4 linked regions of the Methylocaldum szegediense genome follow. The main gene of each other region encodes a partner of the protein of the gene in region 2 in a complex. Links are inferred from orthologs where the notes say so. Each region holds a gene or a part of one and is shown on either strand. Other genes may lie near its edges.

What was found.
Region 1: the proteins of accD (region 2) and accC are in contact, whole or in part, in a solved structure (PDB 8UXZ), measured with the Escherichia coli proteins. The link is inferred for Methylocaldum szegediense from one-to-one orthologs.
Region 3: the proteins of accD (region 2) and accB are in contact, whole or in part, in a solved structure (PDB 8UXZ), measured with the Escherichia coli proteins. The link is inferred for Methylocaldum szegediense from one-to-one orthologs.
Region 4: the proteins of accD (region 2) and accA are in contact, whole or in part, in a solved structure (PDB 8UXZ), measured with the Escherichia coli proteins. The link is inferred for Methylocaldum szegediense from one-to-one orthologs.

What each region holds. Positions count from the first base shown.
Region 1 is NZ_OX458333.1:1,277,223-1,282,050, forward strand. What follows is about bases 1-2,935. They hold accC (acetyl-CoA carboxylase biotin carboxylase subunit), read left to right. Parts: upstream 1-762; coding sequence 763-2,109; downstream 2,110-2,935. Other genes in these bases: aroQ (type II 3-dehydroquinate dehydratase), read left to right, coding at 1-259; accB (acetyl-CoA carboxylase biotin carboxyl carrier protein), read left to right, coding at 263-712; prmA (50S ribosomal protein L11 methyltransferase), read left to right, coding at 2,109-2,935. In the rest of the region: more of prmA, read left to right, coding at 2,936-2,987; QEN43_RS05370 (zinc-ribbon and DUF3426 domain-containing protein), read left to right, coding at 2,991-3,791; QEN43_RS05375 (VPLPA-CTERM sorting domain-containing protein), read right to left, coding at 4,223-4,828. UniProt on the Escherichia coli protein: This protein is a component of the acetyl coenzyme A carboxylase complex; first, biotin carboxylase catalyzes the carboxylation of the carrier protein and then the transcarboxylase transfers the carboxyl group to form malonyl-CoA.
Region 2 is NZ_OX458333.1:543,073-547,831, reverse strand. What follows is about bases 1-2,866. They hold accD (acetyl-CoA carboxylase, carboxyltransferase subunit beta), read right to left. Parts: upstream 1,987-2,866; coding sequence 1,015-1,986; downstream 1-1,014. Other genes in these bases: trpB (tryptophan synthase subunit beta), read right to left, coding at 2,801-2,866; trpA (tryptophan synthase subunit alpha), read right to left, coding at 1,995-2,804; folC (bifunctional tetrahydrofolate synthase/dihydrofolate synthase), read right to left, coding at 1-1,011. Outside these bases: more of trpB, read right to left, coding at 2,867-4,021; QEN43_RS02355 (phosphoribosylanthranilate isomerase), read right to left, coding at 3,996-4,655; tRNA pseudouridine(38-40) synthase TruA, read right to left, coding at 4,652-4,759.
Region 3 is NZ_OX458333.1:1,274,364-1,279,209, forward strand. What follows is about bases 1,894-4,846. They hold accB (acetyl-CoA carboxylase biotin carboxyl carrier protein), read left to right. Parts: upstream 1,894-3,121; coding sequence 3,122-3,571; downstream 3,572-4,846. Other genes in these bases: dsbD (protein-disulfide reductase DsbD), read left to right, coding at 1,894-2,018; QEN43_RS05345 (TlpA family protein disulfide reductase), read left to right, coding at 2,015-2,539; aroQ (type II 3-dehydroquinate dehydratase), read left to right, coding at 2,675-3,118; accC (acetyl-CoA carboxylase biotin carboxylase subunit), read left to right, coding at 3,622-4,846. In the rest of the region: more of dsbD, read left to right, coding at 1-1,893. UniProt on the Escherichia coli protein: This protein is a component of the acetyl coenzyme A carboxylase complex; first, biotin carboxylase catalyzes the carboxylation of the carrier protein and then the transcarboxylase transfers the carboxyl group to form malonyl-CoA.
Region 4 is NZ_OX458333.1:4,361,484-4,366,374, reverse strand. The notes cover bases 869-3,866. They hold accA (acetyl-CoA carboxylase carboxyl transferase subunit alpha), read left to right. Parts: upstream 869-1,883; coding sequence 1,884-2,849; downstream 2,850-3,866. Other genes in these bases: tilS (tRNA lysidine(34) synthetase TilS), read left to right, coding at 2,938-3,866; QEN43_RS19090 (dienelactone hydrolase family protein), read left to right, coding at 1,134-1,853; zwf (glucose-6-phosphate dehydrogenase), read left to right, coding at 869-1,077. Also shown: more of zwf, read left to right, coding at 1-868; more of tilS, read left to right, coding at 3,867-4,305; QEN43_RS19075 (DUF4156 domain-containing protein), read right to left, coding at 4,295-4,627; QEN43_RS19070 (CTP synthase), read left to right, coding at 4,819-4,891. UniProt on the Escherichia coli protein: Component of the acetyl coenzyme A carboxylase (ACC) complex. First, biotin carboxylase catalyzes the carboxylation of biotin on its carrier protein (BCCP) and then the CO(2) group is transferred by the carboxyltransferase to acetyl-CoA to form malonyl-CoA.

The sequences.
Region 1 (4,828 bases), 730 kb from region 2 along the record:
TCAGGCGTTCAGGGAATCTGTAGACTTCATACTCATCAATCCGGGTGCGTTCACGCATACCAGCATTGCGCTACGCGATGCGTTTCTCGCGACCCGTATTCCTTTTATCGAAGTCCATTTATCGAACATCCATGCACGCGAGCCGTTCCGTAAACATTCCTATTTGTCCGATATCGCCAAAGGCGTCATCTGCGGATTCGGCGGACTCGGTTATGAACTCGCCTTGAATGCCGCCTTAAAAATCCTAGAAGCGGGCTAAACCATGGATATTAGAAAAATAAAGAAGCTCATCGAAATGATTGAAGAGTCGGGTATTGCCGAGATTGAGATTCGTGAAGGGGAGGAGTCGGTACGTATCAGCCGGTACAGCAGCGTTGCAGCGCAACCGGTGCAAGTCGTACCGGCAGCTGCGCCGGCCCCGGCAGTGTCACAGCCCACGGCACCCGAGTCGGTCGATTCGACCGCTGATAAATTGACGGGGCATATCGTGCGATCGCCCATGGTCGGCACGTTTTACCGTTCGCCATCGCCGGGAGCGAAACCGTTCGTGGAGGTCGGACAGCGGGTGGAAGTAGGCGATACGCTCTGCATTATCGAGGCGATGAAAATCTTAAATCAAATTGAGGCCGACAAGGCCGGTGTGATTGCCAAGGTGCTGGTGGAAAACGCCCAACCGGTGGAATACAACCAACCCTTGTTCATCATCGAGTAAGGGCCTAACGGCGTTGTCTGTTATTCGCCCGACCCACCAGGTGTTTGTTCATGCTCGGTAAAGTTCTTATCGCCAATCGGGGCGAGATTGCCCTGCGTATTCTTCGTGCTTGCCGCGAACTCGGCATCAAAGTTGTGGCTGTACATTCCGAGGCCGATAGGGATCTCAAGCACGTGCGGCTGGCCGACGAGTCCGTATGTATCGGTCCGGCTCCCTCGAAAGAAAGCTATCTGAATGTTCCGGCTATCATTAGCGCGGCCGAAGTCACCGACTCGGTGGCCATCCATCCAGGCTATGGTTTTCTGTCCGAAAACGCCGATTTCGCCGAGAAGGTGATTCAAAGCGGTTTCGTTTTCATAGGCCCTCGTCCGGAAACCATACGCCTCATGGGAGACAAGGTGTCGGCCATCGAGGCGATGAAAAAAGCCGGCATCCCATGCTTGCCGGGTTCGGATGGTCCTTTGAGCGAAAATCACGACGAGAATCTAAAGATCGCCCGCCGCATCGGATTTCCGGTCATTATCAAAGCCGCAGGCGGCGGCGGCGGACGCGGCATGCGGGTGGTCCACAGCGAGGCTAATCTGCCGAGCGCTATCACGCTGACCCGCGGGGAGGCTGCGGCAGCCTTCGGTAACGATACGGTTTATATGGAGAAATACCTGGAAAATCCTCGGCATATCGAATTCCAGGTGATTGCCGACAGTCATGGGAACGTGATTCATCTGGGCGAACGCGATTGCTCCACTCAGCGCCGGCATCAGAAAGTCATCGAAGAAGCGCCCGCGCCCGGCATTACCGAGGAACAGCGCCGCGAGATGGGAGAGCGCTGCGTCAAGGCCTGTCAGGAAATTGGCTATCTCGGAGCCGGGACTTTCGAGTTTCTTTACCAGGACGGCCAGTTCTATTTCATCGAGATGAATACCCGCGTTCAAGTGGAGCATCCGGTGACGGAAATGGTGACGGGCTTCGATATCGTGAAGGAGCAGCTTCGCATCGCTGCTGGCGAGACCTTGTCGATCCGGCAGGAGGATGTTCAACTGCGGGGCCACGCCATCGAGTGTCGGATCAATGCCGAAGATCCTCAGAGTTTCATCCCTAGTCCCGGCGTAATCGAGCAGTTCCATATGCCCGGAGGCCCGGGGATCCGGGTCGAGACGCATATCTATAACGGCTATCGGGTGCCGCCCTATTACGACTCCATGATCGGCAAGCTCATCGCCCATGGCGAGACGCGCAGCGGGGCTATTGCGCGTGCCCGCATGGCGCTTCAGGAAATGGTCATCGGCGGCATCAAATGCAATATTCCGTTGTTGCTCGACATCATCAACGACACAGCCTTTAATGCCGGCGGACAGAACATCCATTATTTGGAGCGTAAGCTCGGATTGAAACATTGATGTGGCGTCAGCTGGCGATTACGGTGGACGAATCCTGGGCGGAGCCGGTTTCCGATTTTCTGGCGAACCTCGGTGCCGTTGCCGTCAGCTTCGAAGATGCCGGCGACCAACCTCTGTTCGAGCCCAAACCGGGAGAAACGCCAGTTTGGCGGCAGACTAGAGTCATCGGATTGTTCGATGCGGACGCCGATACCGATCAAGTTCGGGATGCGATTGCGAACGAATTCGGCGAGCGGGTGTTGCAGTGTCAGCTCGAGAATTTGGAAGATCGCGCATGGGAACGTGCCTGGCTTGACCATTTTCGACCGATGCGCTTTGGTCGGAGACTCTGGATCTGCCCGACCGGTTTCGAGCCTCCAGAACCGCAAGCCGTCAACGTGGTGCTTGATCCGGGCCTTGCTTTCGGAACCGGCACGCATCCCACGACCGCACTTTGCCTCGAATGGTTGGACGGTCAGGATTTGCAGGGTAAGACCGTGATCGACTACGGCTGCGGTTCAGGAATTCTTGCGGTGGCTGCATTGAAGCTGGGCGCGGTGAAAGCCTACGGAGTGGACATCGATCCTCAGGCGCTCACGGCGTCGGAGGAAAACGCGCGCAAGAACGGGGTGCAGGCCGACTTGGTGCTCGCCTACCCGGGCGAGATGGGGGCTGTTCGGGCCGGGGTTCTGGTAGCTAATATCCTGGCTAACCCATTGATCGAATTGGCAGCGGAGATTAGCGAAAAGGTCCTTCCGGGCGGGCGTTTGGCGTTATCTGGGATCTTGGCGGCGCAAGTCGAAAGCGTTCGCGCGGCCTACGTTTCGCAGTTCGATTTCTCTTCCCCTGAGCTCCGCGAGGAATGGGCGCTGCTCACGGGCATAAAGCGTCGAGGTTGAAGCGTGTTTACCCGCTGCCCCGAGTGTAAAACCGCATATCGCATCAGCGTTGGTCAATTGCGTGCCGGACGTGGCGAAGCGCTATGTGAGCGTTGCAATATCGTTTTCAACGCCTTGGTGTCCCTGGGACATGCGGTGAAAGACACGATTCCTGAAGATGCACCTCAGATAAGGCCGCCACCTTTAGGAGATCGGGACGCAGTACTCCTGCCGAAGTTCGAGCCAAAGCTGCCCGAGAAATCGGGAAGTGAAGGCGAGGAATTGGCCTTTGGCGCACAGGCGTTCGAGCAGGAAGGGAAGGGGAGCGATGCGAAAGGAAGCGAGGGGCTGTCTTCGGTAGCGCCGGAGACCTGGTGGGGGTTAGGCGTCTTCGGATTGACGACTCTTTTGATCGTCCAACTAATCGTATTCGAAGGCGACAGAATGGTGCAGAGTGCCCGAATGCGTCCCTGGCTGGATATGGTCTGCAAGACCGTTGATTGTCAGTTGCCGCCTTATAAAGATTTGCGCCGAATCCAGATTTTCGATCGGGCTTTACGGCCGGACTCGACGCGCGACGATGCTTTAGAGTTCCAACTCGTATTCGCGAACCAGTCCGACCTGCCGCAGATGCTCCCCAATTTGAAGCTGGTGCTCACCGAACTTAACGGAACCCCGGTCGCGGAGAGGATATTCGCGCCTGCAGAATATCTCCCCGAAGGGGAAACCGTTTCGCTGATGCCGGTCGGCAAACCGTTCGAAATCCGCCTGCTTTTGTCTAAACCGAGTCGTGACGTAGGCGGCTTCACATTCGAGTTACAGTGATTCGGTCTTTCAAACCCTGGCTACGGTTGCCGACTCATGTCGGATTTGTTTACAGCTTTACAGCATCCGGTCAGCCTTCGTTAACGGTAACAGGATAAGCCAGTTGACGGGTTCAGGAAGGGCAAACACCTATTGATTCCGTTTGTGGTGAGCCCTTCGCCCTTTGGGCCCCTCGACAAGCTCAGGCTTGTGGGACGCTCTCCTGGGCTTATCGAAGGGCGTGAATAGAAATCATTCGATCAAAACCGAAGCGTAATGCTTACCCAAAGGTCTCGCAGCGGCGATGAGCCGAGGAAGGGCATGGCAAGCGGACCCCGTTCATTGCAGGGTCACCGCGCCGCAAGCGAGATCAACCAATCGTCGTTCGACTAAGCCTGCCGAAAGTCGGCTCAGAGACATCGCAAGGGCAAACCGGAATCACGAGCCTTTTCCTAAAGATTTCGCGATCGTCTCGAGACCAGTCCTAAGCCGGCGATGGCCGAGCCGAACAGCCAGACCGCGCCGGGAACCGGAACGGGGGTCGGCGCTACTTCTGGGCCGTCGCCGCCGCCGAAATAACCGCTTGTGATCGTTTTGCCATTGGTCTTCCCGGCACCCGAGAAATCCGCTACGTGAGCCGCATACCAGGCATTTCCTTCCCCAGCGGTTCCACTGGAGGGTCCATGATAGGAGTCGGGCGTATCTCCGTTAATGCCGGTGATGCTGAAGGTCAGCGGGTCCTGGCGATCGTTTCCTGGTCCGCTCACGACCACATCGAATCTGCCGAAACCGTTTAACCGTCGATTGAAATCGACCGTCCAGCCGTTAGGCAGATTGCTGATGTTGCTGGACGAAAGGTTGGATACGCCATTGTCGACTACATTGAATCCGAATGCCTGGATGCCGAAGTTGGACAGCTCATGACCAGCGAAAGGCCCGCCCGAATCGTTCAGCGCGTCGACAGTAAAGGTAATATCATCGCCCGATGCCTGGGTTGTCACGGTCAGATAGTTCTTACCGTCGGTAAAGGGCGGTTGATTGATATTCGTTTGATCCAG
Region 2 (4,759 bases):
AATATCCTTGTCGCGCATGACGGCGAAAACCGCGTGTATGGTTTTCCCCTCGAACCGCGAGCGCAAGTAGTCCGCCAATACCTTAACGGCCTGGGGATTGTGCGCCACGTCCAATAATACCGGAACGCTCCCGGGTATGTACTGGAACCGCCCGGCCAAACTGACGTTTTTCAATCCGTCCCGAATGGACACTGCCGATACGGGCACATCATGCTCTATCCGATGCAGGGTTTCCAATACAGCGGACGCGTTCATCATTTGATGAACGCCTTGAAGCGCCGGAAGCGGCAGATTGTCTAGGCGAGCGTCACGACCTATCCAGTTCCAGCCGCCGCCCAGCATTTCATACGTAAAATCCCGCCCCAACCATGAAAGAGGCACGCCGTGTTCCTCGGCATACTGGACGACCGCGGCCGGCACATCGATATCCCCGATAACCGCCGGTTTGCCGGGGCGGAAGATTCCCGCCTTCTCGAGTCCGATCGCGGTGCGGGTATCGCCCAGCCAATCCTGGTGGTCCAGGTCGATGCTCGCAATTAGGGCCGCGTTCGCATCGACGATATTGACGGCGTCCAAGCGCCCCCCCAAACCGACTTCCAGTACTTGCACGTCCAGATCGGCGGCGGCGAAGATATCGAGTGCAGCCAAAGTACCGAATTCAAAAAAACTGAGCGTGGTGTCGTCGCGCACCCGGTCTATCCGCTCGAAGGCATCGCAGATTGGGTCGTCGCCGACCGGCTCTCCGTCGATGCAGATTCGCTCGTTATAGCGGAGCAGATGTGGGGACGTATACGTGCCTACCCGATAGCCCTGCCGGCGTAAAATGGCATCCAGCATCGCGACGCATGAGCCTTTGCCGTTGGTACCGCCTACGGTGATGGTATACGGCATCGGCCCCCGGCGACCAAGCCGTTCATAGACCTTCTTGACGCGGAATAGGCCGAGGTCGATCGACTTCGGGTGTAAGGCTTCCTGCCATGCCAGCCAGTCAGCCAGCGTCTTGAAACGCATGAACTATTCGTTGCCCGTGAGCTCTTCCGCGGAAAGCGAGGTATAGGCTGCGGCAAGCGTTTCGGGTCTTTCGGCGCGTTTCTCGGCGATACTCGGCTCAACGCCGGCGGTGGTTGGCTTTTCGGCAAACAAGATCGACAGCAACGACGCGATTTTCTCTCGCATTTCACGGCGATCGACGATCATGTCGAGAGCACCATGTTTGAGCAAGAATTCGCTTCGCTGGAAGCCCTCCGGCAGCTTTTCGCGAACGGTCTGTTCGATGACGCGCGGCCCTGCGAATCCGATCAAAGCGCCAGGTTCACCGATATTGATGTCGCCGAGCATGGCCAAGCTAGCGGATACCCCTCCCATCGTCGGATCGGTCATGACGGAAATGAAAGGAATGCCGGCGTCGGCCAGCCTCGCCAAGGCGGCGGCGGTCTTAGCCATTTGGAACAAGGATAACAGCGACTCCTGCATGCGGGCACCGCCGCTGGCGCTGAAAACGACGAGTGGAATCCTATGTTCGAGGCAGTGATTGACGCCCCGCACAAAGCGCTCCCCTACGACCGAGCCCATGGAACCGCCCATGAAGTCGAAATTGAACGCGGCAGCCACCAAGGGCCTCCCGAAGAGCTGTCCGGCCACAACGATCAGCGCATCCTTTTCGCCGGTCGCTTTTTGCGCCTGCGCTAAACGGTCCTTGTATTTCTTGCTGTCTTTGAATTTGAGCGGATCGACCGGCGTGAGCCCTTCTCCGATTTCCTGGCGATTGCCGGGATCGAGAAACAAATGCAAGCGCTTGCGTCCGCTGATGCGCATGTGATGATTGCATTTCGGACAAACCTCCAGATTCCTCTCGACCTCCGACCGGTACAGAATGGCATTGCAGGCCGGACACTTGCTCCACAATCCTTCCGGTATCGCGCTCTTGCTGGACGCTTCGGTGCGAATCTTCGACGGAACTAATTTATGAAACCAGCTCAAAGTCATCTCTCTCGCTAAGATGATGCGTCCATTGCGGCACGCATGGATTTCAACAGTTCGACGATAGCTGTGAGCGCCCGGTCGGTATCGCCTTGCGCGACTTCGATCTTCTCGACCAACGCACTGCCTACCACTACCGCGTCAGCGAATTTCGAAATTGCGGCCGCGACCTCAGCGTTCTTGACCCCGAATCCGACGCCCAGAGGCAAGTCGACCAAAGCGCGGATTTCCGAAAGCTTACGCTCGACATCGCTCAGATCCAAATGCGAGGCGCCGGTCACGCCTTTCAGAGACACATAATATAAATAGCCTCGACCCAGCTGGCCCATTTTCCGTATCCGCTCGTCGGTGCTATTGGGTGCGAGCAGAAAGATCGGATCGATGCCGGCTTGCTCGAGAAGCGACACTAGCTCGGACGATTCTTCGGGCGGCATGTCCACGGTCAGGACCCCGTCGACGCCGGCGCTTTTTGCCCTTTCCACGAACGCAGGGTAGCCCATACACTCGACCGGGTTCAGATAACCCATGAGCACGATGGGAGTCTCGCTATCGGTCGAACGGAACCGTTCCACCATGTCCAGCACTCGGCGAAGGCTCATTCGGTGTGCCAGAGCGCGTTCGCTGGCCTTTTGGATGACGGGGCCGTCGGCCATGGGATCGGAAAAAGGCACACCCAGTTCGATGATGTCGGCACCGGCTTCCACCATGGCGTGCATTGCCGGGACGGTAAAATCCGGCTCGGGGTCGCCCGCGGTGATGAAAGGGATGAGAGCTTTTCGGTGGGCTTGCTTTAAAGCCTGAAACTTAGCGGTCAAACGGCTCACAGGGTAATTCCTTCGCGCCTTGCTACGGTGTTGATGTCTTTGTCCCCGCGTCCCGACAAATTGACCAGGATCTTTTGATCCTTGCTCATGGTAGGGGCGAGCTTCAGGGCGTACGCTACGGCATGGCTGGATTCCAACGCCGGGATGATGCCTTCGATCCGGGTCAGCGTGTGAAAGGCTTCCATAGCTTCGTCATCGGTGATGCTGACATAGGTCGCGCGGCCGCTATCTTTCAACCAGGCATGTTCCGGCCCGACACCCGGATAATCGAGACCAGCCGAAATCGAGTGCGTTTCGATGATTTCGCCATCCTCGTCCTCCATGAGATAGGTGCGGTTGCCGTGCAACACGCCCGGTCGGCCGGCGTTCAACGGCGCGGAGTGGCGCCCGGTCGCGATGCCCTCACCCGCCGCCTCGACACCGTACATCGCGACGTCCCGATCGTCGATGAAGGGATAAAACAAACCGATCGCGTTCGATCCGCCGCCGACGCAGGCAATCAGTGCATCCGGCAAGCCACCGGTCATTTCTTTCATCTGCTCCTTGGCTTCACGTCCGATGACCGCCTGAAAATCGCGGACCATCGCCGGGTAAGGATGAGGACCGGCCACGGTGCCGATGATATAAAAGGTGTTGTCGACGTTCGTGACCCAGTCCCGCATGGCTTCGTTCAGCGCGTCCTTAAGGGTTCTCGAGCCGGATTCGACCGGCACCACGGTGGCACCCAGCAATTTCATGCGGAACACGTTAAGGGCTTGCCTTTCGACGTCGACCGCCCCCATGTAGACCACGCACTCCATTCCTAAGCGAGCGGCGACCGTGGCGGTCGCGACGCCATGCTGCCCGGCGCCCGTCTCGGCGATGACACGGCGTTTGCCCATACGCTTGGCTAGCAGTGCCTGTCCGACCGTGTTGTTGACTTTGTGCGCGCCGGTATGATTGAGATCTTCGCGCTTGAAGAAAATCTGCGCGCCACCCAAGGTCGAACTAAGGCGTTCGGCATAATAGATCGGCGAAGGACGCCCGACGTAATGCTTGAGATCGTAATCCAATTCGGCAAGAAACGCCGGATCTTTCATGTAGCGGTAATACGCGTCCTGCAATTCTTGAATGGGATGCATCAAGGTTTCGGCGACGAACACGCCGCCGTAAGGGCCGAAGTGTCCTCGCTCATCCGGTAGGTTATAGGGTTCAGTCGATATGTGCTCTACGGTCATACGCGTGTACCTGTTCTAGAAACGCCGCCATTTTCTCGGCATCCTTGATGCCCTTGTCTGCCTCTACGCCGCTGGAAACGTCGACAGCGTAAGGCCGCACCGCCCGCAAAGCATCCTCGACATTACGCGGCGTGAGGCCTCCGGCCAAAATTACCGATTGGCGGAGTTCCTTCGGGATCAAATCCCAGTCGAAGGGATGCCCGGTTCCCCCTTTTGCTTCCGGGTGCCAGGCATCCAACAAAAAACCCGCGGCATCCGGATAAGCGTCCACGACCCGCGCCAGGTCGGTTTCAGACCGCATTCGCACAGCCTTAATATAAGGTTTGCCGAAACGGCGGCAGTAATCCGGACTTTCCTCGCCGTGAAATTGAATCAGATCGATACGCACCTGTTCCAAGATCCTACGAACGACGCTTTCGTCTTCGTCGACGAACAGCCCAACCACGGTAGCGAACGGCGGCAAAGCAGCGACGATTTTTCGAGCCGTTTCAACGTCGAGATTCCTCGGACTGGGCGGATAAAAAACCAGGCCGATCGCGTCAGCACCCAGTCGAACGGCTAGCGCGGCGTCGTCCGGGCGGGTGAAACCGCAGATTTTAACGCGAGTTCTACGGAAGGGATACGGAATTTTCACTCGGTTTCCGAAGGCACATAACGTCTGGCATCAGCCGGCAGGTGATCAAAGATAGGATGACGAGGCAGGTCAAAATGGGCCGGGTAAAAAACACCGCCCAAGTA
Region 3 (4,846 bases), 730 kb from region 2 along the record:
TCGATCTGGGCGAGCCGGTTTTTCCACCGGGTGAAATTAAGCATGATGAATTTTTCGGCGAAATGGAAATCTACCGTCGGCACGTCGATATCCGGCTTCCGGTGGAGCGGCGCGACGGCGCCGGCGAGGTCCTAGCTCTCGAGGTGACATCCCAGGGCTGTGCCGATGCCGGGGTGTGCTATCCGCCGCACAGGCAGACAGTGAACGTGGCTTGGCCTACGGGTGGCGCGAACGGAGGCAAGAACGACTCGCTCGCAAAATTGGCGGAGGCGTTCAAATCGCTGGGGATCAAGACTCAGCCCGTTGATTTGCTGCCGCCGGACGAAGCTTTCCGTTTTTTTGCCGAGGTAAAGGATCCCCAAACGCTGTGGGTCAGTTGGCAAATTGCCGATGGGTATTATCTCTACCGCGAGAAATTCAATCTGGCCGTGATCGAGCCAGCCGGCGTAAAGCTCGGCCGCTATGAGATTCCCCGCGGCGAACCCAAGCACGATGAGGAGTTCGGTGCGGTAGAAGTGTTCCACGAGGAAGTCGGTTTCCCCGTACCCTTGTCGCGGGCCGACGGCCAACCGGTCAGTATTCAATTGCAGGCGAACTACCAGGGCTGTGCCGAGAAAGGCGTATGCTACCCGCCCATGCAGAAAACGGTGAGCCTTGATTTGCCGGCCGGAGGGGTGGGAACGTCGACGTCGGCAGCGAGTCCTCCCGAGCCGGTGTCGGAGCAGGACCGAATCGCTTTCGAGCTACAAAACGGTTCGGTATGGGGCACGGTTCTCAGCTTTCTGGGATTCGGACTGTTGCTGGCGTTCACCCCTTGTGTTTTTCCGATGATCCCGATTCTGTCTGGGATCATCGTCGGCAACGGTCACACGATCACGACGGGTCGAGCTTTCATGCTGTCGCTCAGTTACGTGCTGGCGTCGGCCCTGGCCTATACCGTCTTCGGCGTTTTGGCCGGCCTTTTTGGCAGCAATCTCCAGATGCTGTTCCAAAAACCCGAGGTCATCGTCGCGTTCAGCGCCGTGTTCGTGCTGTTGGCCTTGTCCATGTTCGGCGTCTACACGCTGCAGATGCCAGCGTTCATCCAATCCCGCGTGGTTGCCCTCAGCAACCGCCAGCGTGGCGGTACCCTGACGGGGGCGGCGATCATGGGAGCGCTTTCGGCCTTGATCGTAGGACCTTGCGTGGCAGCGCCCCTGGCCGGCGCTCTGATCTACATCGGCCAGACCGGCGATGCCGTGCTCGGCGGCGTGGCTCTGTTCGCGTTGGGATTGGGGATGGGGATTCCCTTGCTGATCATCGGTGCATCCGCCGGGAAACTGCTGCCCAAGGCCGGAACCTGGATGAATGCAGTCAAGGCCGCTTTCGGCGTGGGACTTCTGGCGATCGCCGTTTGGTTGCTCGAACGCATTCTCCCTGCCGCCGTATCTATGTTCCTGTGGGCGCTATTGCTGATCATTCCGGCGATCTACCTAGGAGCCCTGGATGCTCTGCCTCATCCAGCTTCGGGCTGGCGCAGACTGTGGAAGGGCGTAGGTATCGTGATGCTCACTTACGGTGTGTTGCTGTTGATCGGAGTCGCTTCGAACAGCACCGACCCGCTACAGCCGTTGCGAGACATATATCCGACGACCGCCACGGCGTCGCCGCAGTCGACTGAGTTCAGGAAGGTCAGGACGCTTGATGAGCTGAACGCGCAAGTAGCCGCGGCGGAGATGGCCGGAAAGTGGGTGATGCTGGATTTCTATGCCGATTGGTGCATCTCGTGTAAGGAAATGGAGCGTTATACCTTCGCCGACCCCAAGGTTCAGAATGCGCTCGCTGATGTCATTTTGCTGCAGGCGGATGTCACACAAAATTCCGCGGATGATCAAGCGCTTCTCAATCATTTCGGCCTTATCGGACCACCGGCGACTTTGTTCTTCGGGCCGGACCGGGAGGAGCGGAAAGCGTTCCGTGTGGTCGGTTACATGAACGCAGACGAATTTGTGGGACATGTGCAAAGGGTGTTGCAGTGAATTCGTCGAAGCTCCTATATGGATTGCTCGCGTTAGCCGCGTTGCTTCTGGGCATTCTTGCCCAGCGCTGGATGAGCGGAGAACCGAGCGCACCACCGAATGGCGCTTCTGTAGACTCCGTTTCGCTCAGGGATCTGGACGGCAATCCGCGCGATATCGCCGAGTGGAAAGGGAAGGTTCTCGTACTCAATTTCTGGGCGACCTGGTGCGCGCCGTGCCGAGAAGAGATGCCGGAGTTTACCCGCTTGCAAACCGAATTGGGCGGCAAAGGCGTTCAATTTGTCGGTATCGCCATTGACGAGTCCGAAGCCGTTCAAGACTTTTTAAAAGAGACGCCGGTTAATTATCCGATCTTGCTCGGTGACGAACGCGCCGTTGCCTGGGCGGAGAGGCTTGGAAACCGGCTCGGCGTCTTGCCGTTTTCCGTCGTTTTCAATCGCGACGGCCAGTTGGTGGACGCCCATATCGGACCGTTCTCGCGAGAGCAGCTCACCGAGGTTCTCAAACCGCTCGTTCATTGACCTTCTCGTCAAAATGCGCTAACTGCGTCGAACGTAAGCGAAATTCCTCATTTGTGGACAGATTTTGTGGGTTTCGGCAAAATAGCCGCGGCTTTTCGGCTTCTGCGTCATCGGAAACAAGTCCGTCCTCTTAATATGGCAAACATTCTTGTGCTTAACGGCCCGAATCTCAACTTGCTTGGGGTTCGCGAGCCTGGGCTTTATGGCAGTCAGTCGCTCGGCGATATCGAGTCTGCTTTAGACGCGAAGGCCCGAGCGCTGGGCTGTCATCTGGATTTCTTCCAGAGTAATGCCGAGCACGAGCTCATCGGGCGTATCCATCAGGCGTTCAGGGAATCTGTAGACTTCATACTCATCAATCCGGGTGCGTTCACGCATACCAGCATTGCGCTACGCGATGCGTTTCTCGCGACCCGTATTCCTTTTATCGAAGTCCATTTATCGAACATCCATGCACGCGAGCCGTTCCGTAAACATTCCTATTTGTCCGATATCGCCAAAGGCGTCATCTGCGGATTCGGCGGACTCGGTTATGAACTCGCCTTGAATGCCGCCTTAAAAATCCTAGAAGCGGGCTAAACCATGGATATTAGAAAAATAAAGAAGCTCATCGAAATGATTGAAGAGTCGGGTATTGCCGAGATTGAGATTCGTGAAGGGGAGGAGTCGGTACGTATCAGCCGGTACAGCAGCGTTGCAGCGCAACCGGTGCAAGTCGTACCGGCAGCTGCGCCGGCCCCGGCAGTGTCACAGCCCACGGCACCCGAGTCGGTCGATTCGACCGCTGATAAATTGACGGGGCATATCGTGCGATCGCCCATGGTCGGCACGTTTTACCGTTCGCCATCGCCGGGAGCGAAACCGTTCGTGGAGGTCGGACAGCGGGTGGAAGTAGGCGATACGCTCTGCATTATCGAGGCGATGAAAATCTTAAATCAAATTGAGGCCGACAAGGCCGGTGTGATTGCCAAGGTGCTGGTGGAAAACGCCCAACCGGTGGAATACAACCAACCCTTGTTCATCATCGAGTAAGGGCCTAACGGCGTTGTCTGTTATTCGCCCGACCCACCAGGTGTTTGTTCATGCTCGGTAAAGTTCTTATCGCCAATCGGGGCGAGATTGCCCTGCGTATTCTTCGTGCTTGCCGCGAACTCGGCATCAAAGTTGTGGCTGTACATTCCGAGGCCGATAGGGATCTCAAGCACGTGCGGCTGGCCGACGAGTCCGTATGTATCGGTCCGGCTCCCTCGAAAGAAAGCTATCTGAATGTTCCGGCTATCATTAGCGCGGCCGAAGTCACCGACTCGGTGGCCATCCATCCAGGCTATGGTTTTCTGTCCGAAAACGCCGATTTCGCCGAGAAGGTGATTCAAAGCGGTTTCGTTTTCATAGGCCCTCGTCCGGAAACCATACGCCTCATGGGAGACAAGGTGTCGGCCATCGAGGCGATGAAAAAAGCCGGCATCCCATGCTTGCCGGGTTCGGATGGTCCTTTGAGCGAAAATCACGACGAGAATCTAAAGATCGCCCGCCGCATCGGATTTCCGGTCATTATCAAAGCCGCAGGCGGCGGCGGCGGACGCGGCATGCGGGTGGTCCACAGCGAGGCTAATCTGCCGAGCGCTATCACGCTGACCCGCGGGGAGGCTGCGGCAGCCTTCGGTAACGATACGGTTTATATGGAGAAATACCTGGAAAATCCTCGGCATATCGAATTCCAGGTGATTGCCGACAGTCATGGGAACGTGATTCATCTGGGCGAACGCGATTGCTCCACTCAGCGCCGGCATCAGAAAGTCATCGAAGAAGCGCCCGCGCCCGGCATTACCGAGGAACAGCGCCGCGAGATGGGAGAGCGCTGCGTCAAGGCCTGTCAGGAAATTGGCTATCTCGGAGCCGGGACTTTCGAGTTTCTTTACCAGGACGGCCAGTTCTATTTCATCGAGATGAATACCCGCGTTCAAGTGGAGCATCCGGTGACGGAAATGGTGACGGGCTTCGATATCGTGAAGGAGCAGCTTCGCATCGCTGCTGGCGAGACCTTGTCGATCCGGCAGGAGGATGTTCAACTGCGGGGCCACGCCATCGAGTGTCGGATCAATGCCGAAGATCCTCAGAGTTTCATCCCTAGTCCCGGCGTAATCGAGCAGTTCCATATGCCCGGAGGCCCGGGGATCCGGGTCGAGACGCATATCTATAACGGCTATCGGGTGCCGCCCTATTACGACTCCATGATCGGCAAGCTCATCGCCCATGGCGAGACGCGCAGCGGGGCTATTGCGCGTGCCCGCATGGCGCTTCAGGAAA
Region 4 (4,891 bases), 3.8 Mb from region 2 along the record:
GGGGGCTGGCGCCGTCTCGTGGTCGAAAAACCGTTCGGCTACCACCTGGAGGATGCGCAAATCCTCGATCGCCACCTACACCGCAACTTTACCGAGCAGCAGATCTTCCGAATCGATCATTATCTCGGCAAGGAAACGGTGCAAAACATCTTCGTATTTCGCTTCGCAAATCTCATGTGGGAACCGTTGTGGAACCGCAACCTCATCGATCATGTGCAGATCACGCATAGCGAAATGGCAGGAATCGAAGACCGGGCGGACTATTACGAAACTGCCGGCGCACTGCGCGACATGATCCAGAGCCACTTGATGCAGATGCTAGCCTTAGTCGCCATGGAACCCCCGGCAACCATGGATGCAGAATCGATTCGGGACGAAAAGGTCAAGGTGCTCAAGTCCATTCGGCCCATCCCCAAGGCCGCGGTCCATGCCCATGCGTTCCGCGCCCAATACACCCGTGGACGCGTCGAGGGCCAGGATGTGCCCGGATATCTGGACGAAGAGCAGGTCGACAAGCAAAGTACGACTGAGACCTATGCCGCGCTAAAGCTGTACATCGACAATTGGCGCTGGCGCAATGTGCCGTTTTATTTGCGGACCGGCAAACGCTTGGCGAAAAACAGCTCGCTGATCGCCATACGCTTCAAACACCCGCCGCAGCAATTGTTTCGAGAAACTCAAATCGCGGCGGTGCCCCCAAATTGGCTGTTGATGGGCATACAACCTGAACAGTGCATCCGCATCGAAGTTCAGGTACGGGAACCCGGCATCGGCATGCGCGCTCGAACAACTCAACTCGACGCCAGCACCTGCTATCAGGCCGGTTACCAACTCGACGCCTACGAGTCGCTCCTACTGGATGTCATCGCTGGCGATCATGCTCAGTTCCTGCGTTCAGACGAGGTCGAGTGGGCCTGGCGAGTCGTCGACCCAATTATCAGAACGTGGTCGGTAGAGCGGGAATTCATTCACACCTATCCCGCCGGTTCCTGGGGCCCCGAGGAAGCTGATCGCATCTTCGAGCGGGAGGATCAGCAATGGCGGCATTCGTTCTCGGCCTCGGACGCTCCTCGCTGAAGCCGACGATCCGTTAAGCTATTCATCTCGTTCCTTCGGTACTTTTGGAGATAGTAATGGCTGTCATAACCCAGACGATCGATTACACCCATAACGACGTTCAACTTGAAGGCTTCTTCGCGTATGACGACAAGCGCCCCCAACCTCTGCCAGCCGTGTTGATTTCCCACGCCTGGGTTGGCCGTGACGAATTCGTGTGCAACAAGGCGCGCAGGCTAGCTGAACTGGGTTACGCGGCCTTTGCGCTCGATATGTACGGTAAGGGTAAATTGGGAACCGGCCCCGAGGAAAACGCAAAATTGATGAAACCTTTCATGGACGACCGCCGATTGCTGCAAGACCGGATTACCGCCGCGCTGGAAACCGTCCGCAAACTTCCTCAGGTCGACCCCAGGCGGATCGCGGCGATGGGTTTTTGCTTCGGCGGCTTGTGCGTGCTGGATCTCGCGCGGACCGGCGCCGATCTCCGCGGCGTCGTCAGCTTCCATGGCTTACTCATACCGCCGGGCAATACGCAAGGCACGAAGATCAAAGCTAAGGTTCTCGTCCTGCACGGCCATGACGATCCCATGGCACCGCCGGATCAGATATTGAGTCTGGCCAAAGAGCTCACCGAAGCCGAAGCCGACTGGCAAATCCATATCTATGGAAATACCTTGCACGCCTTCACCAATCCCATGGCAAACGACCGATCGTTCGGGACGGTTTACGATGAAACCGCGGATCGCCGCTCCTGGGAGAGTCTGCGGAATTTCTTGGCCGAGGTGTTAAACTAGGCGCCCCCATGCATTCCAAAAAATCGACAAATGGACCTGAAATTCCTAGATTTCGAACAACCCATCGCCGAACTCGAAGCCAAGATTGAAGAACTGAAGCGGGTCGGATTCGACAACGAAATCAACATCAGCGAGGAGATCGCAAGGCTTGAGGAAAAGAGCCGCAAGCTGACCGAATCGGTCTTCTCATCGCTGACCGCGTGGCAGATATCGCAGCTTTCCCGGCATCCGCAACGTCCGTATACGCTAGATTACATCGATCTGATGTTCTCCGAGTTCCACGAGCTTCACGGGGACCGAGGCTTCGCAGACGATCCGGCGATCGTGGGCGGACTCGCCAAACTGGACGGACAACCGGTCCTGGTCATCGGTCATCAGAAAGGCCGGGACACCAAGGAAAAGATTTACCGCAACTTCGGCATGCCGAGGCCAGAGGGCTACCGCAAGGCATTACGGCTGATGCACCTCGCCGAAAGATTCCGCTTGCCCATCTTCTGCTTTATCGACACGCCTGGCGCCTATCCCGGTATCGGCGCGGAGGAACGGGGGCAGAGCGAAGCCATCGCCCGAAACCTGTTCGAAATGTCGAAATTGCGCACCCCGATTATTTGCACCGTGATCGGCGAAGGCGGTTCCGGAGGCGCGCTGGCCATAGGCGTGGGCGACCGCCTTTTGATGCTCCAATACAGTACGTATTCGGTCATTTCGCCGGAAGGCTGCGCATCCATCCTCTGGAAAAGCGCGGACAAGGCCGAACTCGCGGCCGAGGCCATGGGCATCACGTCGGACCGGCTGCGGGAACTAGAATTGATCGACGAAATTGTCCCCGAACCGTTGGGCGGTGCTCATCGTGATCGTAAGCAAGTCAGCGACAATCTGAAAGCAGCGCTGAAACGGCATCTCGAAGAACTACGCCGTACACCCATCGAGACCTTATTGCAACGGCGTTACGAGCGGTTGATGAGCTACGGTATTTTCGAAGAGGCGGTCGCGTAGCTATCGTTCATTTTCACGGAGTGGTCACCGACGGCTGCTTTCCGCCTCCGGACGGGTCTCTGATCGGCCCCGTACTTGTACGGCTGGCATGAGCCTTTTCGTCGAAGCACTGCAGCAAAATCTATCCCGCCATCCGCCGGCAACCCGCTATTGGATTGCATACAGCGGCGGACTCGACTCTCAGGTCCTGCTCCACCTCTGCGCGAAACTGAAAGACAGCCATCCCGACCTCCAGTTTGCCGCCGTACATATCCACCATGGCCTGCAAGCCGCCGCAGACGAGTGGGCCGAAACGTGCGAAGCGACGAGCCGACTGCTCGGAATCCCGTTCCAACTGCTTCGGGTCAAGGCGATGCCGAAGCCAGGCGAAAGCCCCGAAGAGGCTGCCCGGAACGCCCGTTACGAGGCTTTGCGCGCACTCCTTTCCGAAAGCGAAGCATTGTTGACTGCGCAGCATCGGGACGATCAGGCGGAGACGCTACTGCTCCAGCTGTTTCGCGGGGCCGGCATCGACGGCCTTGCCGCCATGCCGGAGTACACCGCCTTCGGACCTGGATTTCTGCTGCGGCCCCTGTTGTCCTTCTCCCGCACTCAACTGCGGGAATATGCTGAAGAGCACGGGTTGGCCTGGATCGAAGATCCTAGCAACCGCGACCTGAGTTATGACCGAAATTTCATTCGTCACGAAGTTCTTCCTTTACTCGAAAAGCGATGGCCGGCGGTGAAGGACACCCTGGCCCGAACGGCCAAGCATTGCGCCGAAGCGCAAACGCAGCTGAACGCGCTGGCGGCGGACCTACTAAAGACCGTGATCCAACCGAAACGCGGCACTCTTCTTCTGAATCCGCTGCGGGCCTGCTCGGTACCGGACCGCCGCCTGATTCTGCGCGAGTGGCTCCGGAGCCGTGGCTTCCGTAGGCCGTCTACGCGTGTGATCGATCGTGTCTTGAACGAAGCGCTGGACGCCAAACCGGACCGAAATCCAGCGATCCGGTGGAACGAAGGAGAGATACGGCGATATCGGGAAGAGCTCTATCTGATGCCGATCATCCCACCGTTTCACCCCGACAAGATCATCCCATGGGATGGCGTCGCGACGCTCCATCTCCCGGACCAGAACGGCGCTCTAAGCGCGAGCTTGGAAAAACGAGCGGGAATCTCGCTCGCCGCGTGGCGAAGCGGGACGATCACCGTTCGCTACCGACAAGGTGGCGAATCGCTCCGCCTGCCTGGCCGCAAAGGCTCTCACGACCTCAAAAAACTGTTTCAGGAAGCCGGAATTCCGCCCTGGATCCGAGAGCGAACGCCATTGATCTATATCGGCGACGAGCTCGCGGCCGTGGCGGGATGGTGGGTGTCTGCCGGTTTCGCAGGCGAACCGAACGACTGCAATATCGTGATCCGGTGGCACGCGCCGGACGGTTTTGCCGGCGCTTGGCTATCCATCAAGGATTGATGCAACGATAGACGTTAAAGGTTTGCTCACCGTCGATCAAAGGACCGGCAGGCACGATAGTATCTCCACCCATATCCGCCGCGTTATTGCGGGCAAGACGATTGACTTCCTTTTGCACCGTCTCCTTGCTGCGGGCGAAGATACCGACGGTCGCCGCCGTATTCGATGTAACACGCCCCAAATGCTTACAACGCCCGACCTCGGGGGGCGTGAGTTCGCGTACCTTTTCGCCCCCCGGAGTAAGTTCCACCCAGGTACATCCCGACACTATGAACATCACCGCCACCCCGAAGACAAGCGTGGATAGTCTCGCCCAAGTCATCTAATGAAATCTCCTCAAAAATTATTTCGTATTTTCCTCATGTTAGCGCGATTCGGCATTCGATGGTAAAAAAAGGGGACGGTGACTCGAGTCCGAAGGTCAAGTAAAATAACAGCACAAATCCTTTGACGTCCGACGTGACGAGCCCGGTCTCCACGATCGTCACGCAGTCCTTTCATACCCATCGTTGAATGACCAAATACATTTTCATTACCGGCGGAGTTGTTTCATCCCTGGGCAAAGGCATTGCCGCGTCGTCGCTCG